Regions from separate parts of the Streptomyces sp. JNUCC 63 genome, predicted to be linked through region 1. Evidence: riboswitches for the same ligand, from Rfam matches in the RefSeq annotation. Region 1 holds a riboswitch; the other holds the start of a gene.
The links. Region 1 has a riboswitch for S-adenosylmethionine ahead of thrC (threonine synthase). Riboswitches for the same ligand answer to the same signal wherever they lie in the genome.
Positions count from the first base shown of each region.

Region 2: another riboswitch for S-adenosylmethionine. It lies ahead of ACX25U_RS26475 (aminotransferase class V-fold PLP-dependent enzyme); the one in region 1 lies ahead of thrC (threonine synthase).

Region 1 covers NZ_CM135963.1:4,256,791-4,258,985, forward strand. The annotation lists gene ACX25U_RS19665 (glucosyl-3-phosphoglycerate synthase) at 1-602, opposite strand, end outside; SAM riboswitch class I at 734-911, shown strand; gene thrC (threonine synthase) at 929-2,195, shown strand, end outside.
Region 2 covers NZ_CM135963.1:5,759,904-5,762,098, reverse strand. The annotation lists gene ACX25U_RS26475 (aminotransferase class V-fold PLP-dependent enzyme) at 1-810, opposite strand, end outside; SAM riboswitch class IV at 990-1,106, opposite strand; gene trpD (anthranilate phosphoribosyltransferase) at 1,192-2,195, opposite strand, start outside.

The DNA.
Region 1 (2,195 bases):
GCCGCGTACTCGCCGCCGAGCGGCTGCACGAAGCCGGCCAGCTGCGGCCAGTGCATGTTGAGCAGCGGGCGCGCCATCAGCTCGGTGACCCGCCCGCCCTGCCCGGCCGCATCCCCCAGGGGGCGGTCGTACATGGCCTTGACCAGGTCGACGCCGGGTTCGGTGAGCAGCGGGCCCACGATGCCGGTGACGAAGTCGGAGGAGAACTCCCTGAGGTCGGCGTCGACGAAGCAGATGATGTCCCCGCGGGTGACGAGCAGGGAGCGCCACAGCACCTCGCCCTTGCCGGGCACCGCCGGCAGGCGCGGCAGGATCACGTCACGGTGCACGACCCGCGCGCCCGCGGCGGCGGCCACCTCGGAGGTGCGGTCGGTGGAGCCGGAGTCGACGACGACGATCTCGTCCACGAGCGGTGCCCCCTCCACGAGGTCGCGCCGGATGACGGCGACGATGTCGCCGACCGTCTCCTCCTCGTTCAGCGCGGGCAGCACGACGGAGACCGTCTGGCCGGTGCGCTGCTTGGCGGCCAGGACCCGGCGCAGCGGTCGGTCGGCCACGGACCAGGAGCGGGTGGCGAGCCAGCGCTCGACTTCTTCCAGCACGGTCTGCGGCTCCTCACGGTTGTCTCGCGGTTCGGACGACCATCTCAATGGTCGTAGCCTTCGGTTACAGTCTTGAGCAACGCGGATGACCATCGCATGCCGGGGGTCGCCGCCGCCTTACAACCGCATACAGCTCATCCAGAGGGGCAGAGGGACACGGCCCGATGAAGCCCCGGCAACCCTCCAGCCGGTTCTCGTAGACCGCTGATCGGTGATCACTGATCGCTGTCGATCGTCTTCGCGAGGCTCCCGGCTAGGGAAGGTGCCAAATCCGTCTCACGGCGAGATGCGTCGTGAGGAAGATGAGGAGAAAGGGCCTCGCCTCCATGGCTGTGCAGACTGTTGCAAGCAACACCGACTCCACCGTCGACCTCGGCCCCGCCGCGGCCCTGAGCTGCCGCGAGTGCGGTCACCGCGTCCCCCTCGGCCCGGTCTTCGCCTGCGAGGAGTGTTTCGGCCCGCTGGAGATCGCCTACGACTTCTCGGCCTACGGCACCGAGGAGCTGCGCAAGAGGATCGAGGCGGGCCCCGCGAACATCTGGCGCTACGCGCCGCTGCTGCCCGTCCCCGCGGACGTGGCCGGCAAGCCGAACCTCAACCCGGGCTGGACCAGGCTCGTCCAGGCCGACCGCCTCGCCCGCGAGCTCGGTGTCGACGCCGGCAAGCTCTTCGTCAAGGACGACTCCGGCAACCCGACGCACTCCTTCAAGGACCGCGTGGTCGCCCAGGCGCTGGAGGCGGCGCGCGCCTTCGGCTTCACCACCCTGTCCTGCTCCTCCACCGGCAACCTCGCCGGCGCCGTCGGCGCCGCCGCCGCCCGCGCCGGCCTCCGCTCCTGCGTGTTCATCCCGCACGACCTGGAGCAGGGCAAGGTCGTCATGGCCGCGGTCTACGGCGGCGAGCTCGTCGGCATCGAGGGCAACTACGACGACGTGAACCGCTTCTGCTCCGAGCTGATCGGCGACCCGGCCGGCGAGGGCTGGGGCTTCGTCAACGTCAATCTGCGGCCGTACTACGCCGAGGGCTCCAAGACGCTGGCGTACGAGATCTGCGAGCAGCTCGGCTGGAAGCTGCCCGACCAGATCGTCGTCCCGATCGCCTCCGGCTCGCAGCTCACCAAGGTCGACAAGGGCCTGCAGGAGCTGATCAGGCTCGGTCTGGTCGAGGACAAGCCGTACAAGATCTTCGGCGCGCAGGCGGAGGGCTGCTCCCCGGTGTCCGCCGCCTTCAAGGCCGGCCACGACGTCGTACGGCCGCAGAAGCCGGACACCATCGCCAAGTCGCTCGCCATCGGCAACCCCGCGGACGGCCCGTACGTCCTGGACATCGCGCGCCGAACGGGCGGTGCGGTGGAGGATGTGACGGACGAGCAGGTCGTGGACGCCATCAAGCTGCTCGCCCGCACCGAGGGCATCTTCGCGGAGACGGCCGGCGGTGTGACGGTCGGCGTGACGAAGAAGCTGATCGAGGCCGGCGCCCTCGACCCGACGAAGACCACCGTCGTCCTCAACACCGGCGACGGCCTGAAGACGCTGGACGCGGTGGCGGGCACCGGCCTCACCGCGACGATCCGTCCGACCCTGGACTCCTTCC
Region 2 (2,195 bases), 1.5 Mb from region 1:
CAGGTACGGCTCGGCCTCGCGCAGCCAGTCGGCGCGGCCGGCCAGCACGCCCGCGCCGAAGGGGGCGTAGAGCTTGTGGCCCGAGAAGGCGACCCAGTCGACGTCGAGGTCGCGGACCGACACCGGGTGGTGCGGGGCGAGCTGGGCGGCGTCCAGGACGATGCGGGCGCCGTGGGCGTGCGCGGCGGCGGCCAGTTCCCGTACGGGCCACAGCTCGCCGGTGACGTTGGAGGCTCCGGTGACACAGACCAGGGCCGGGCCGTAGGGGTCGCGGTCGGCCAGGGCCAGCTCCAGCGTCCGTACGGCCTGCTGCGGGGTGCGCGGGGCGTCCAGGCAGGTGACCCGCGCGTGCTGCCAGGGCAGCAGCGCGGCGTGGTGCTCGGTCTCGAAGACGAAGACCTGGCAGCCGGCCGGAAGCGCGCGGGCCAGGAGGTTCAGGGAGTCGGTGGTGGACCGGGTGAAGACCACCTGGTCCCCCTCCCGTCGCCCACCACCCTTGCCGGACCGGGCTTCGCCCAAGCTGCCTTCGATGCGGCAGTCGAGGAACTCGGCGACCGTCTTCCGGGCGTTCTCGAACAGCTCGGTGGAGAGCTGGGAGAGGTAGCCGGCGCCGCGGTGCACGCTGCCGTAGTACGGCACGTACGCCGCCACGTCGTCCCAGACCCGCTGGAGGGCGGGCGCGCTGGCGGCGTAGTCGAGCGCGGCGTAGGTGACCTCACCGCCGGTGACGAGCGGGACGGTGACATCCCCGCCCAGAACGGGCAGCGGGGCACAAACGGACTGTTCGGCGGCAACGGTGGACACGGACATGGGTGAACTCCCGTGGAAGCAGGCGGAATCACCACGCGAGCAGGCGCGGCTCAAGCGTGGAGAAAGGTGAAAAGGGGGATGCGGAGGCGGGGCTCTACGCCCTAACGCATTCGCTCGCTCACGGAAGGCTCCCTCGTACGACCCCAGGACCCCTGGTGTCCGCTCAAAGGAGCGCGAGGGGTCCGCGCTTGCCGTAGACCTCGCTGCCTACGGCCTGGTCCTCACCCGGGGCACCCCGCCACGGACGGAGGGTTGCCGGACAGCCGGCCGGGGCCAAAGGGCTGTCACTCATGACCTGGTTCAGCATCCTGCCACACGTTCTCCGACGCGCAAGGCGCAGTCCGGATCGTGGACTGCGCCTTGCGTCGGACGGGCCGCGTCTCAGGCGTTGCTGGCCGCCACCCAGCGCTCCAGCGTGCGCTTGGCCGCCCCGGAGTCGATCGACTCCGCCGCGCGGTCCATGCCGGCCCGGAGCTGCTCGGCGAGCGTGCCCGAGCCCGGCTGCAACGCCACCAGTGCCGCCGCCGAGTTCAGCAGGACGGCGTCCCGTACGGGCCCCTTCTCGCCGTCCAGCACACGCCGGGCGACCTCGGCGTTGTAGGAGGCGTCCGCACCACGCAGGGCGTCCACGGGCACCAGCTCGATGCCGACGTCGCGCGGGTCGAAGCGCTCCTCGGTGACCTTGCCGTCCCGGACGATCCACACCCGGGAGGTGGAGGTCGTGGTGAGCTCGTCCAGGCCGTCGTCGCCCCGGAAGACCAGGGAGGAGTGGCCCCGCTCGGCGAAGACTCCGGCGACGACCGGCGCCATGCGCGGGTCCGCGACCCCGACGGCCTGTGCCCGCACCCTGGCCGGGTTGGTCAACGGGCCGAGCACGTTGAACACCGTGCGGATGGCCAGCTGGCCGCGTGCGGCGCCGGCGTGACGCAGCGCCGGGTGGAACTTGACGGCGAAGCAGAAGGTGATCCCGGCCTCCCGGGCCACCTCGGCCACCCGCTGCGGGGTCAGCTCCAGATTGACGCCGAGCTTCTCCAGCACGTCGGAGGCTCCGGACGCGGAGGACGCGGCCCGGTTGCCGTGCTTGACGACACTGACGCCCGTGCCGGCCACGACGATCGAGGACATCGTGGAGATGTTCACCGTCTTCGCGCCGTCGCCGCCCGTGCCGACGATGTCGACGGCCGCGCCCGGCACTTCGATCACGTTCGCGTGCTCGTACATCGCGCGGACCAGACCGGTGATCTCCTCCACCGTCTCGCCCTTGGCCCGCAGGGCCACCACGAACCCGGCGATCTGCGCCTCGGTCGCCTCGCCGCGCATGATCAGGTCCATCGCCCAGGCGGTCTCGTCGGCGGTGAGGTCCCGGCCCTCCAGCAGGCCGTTCA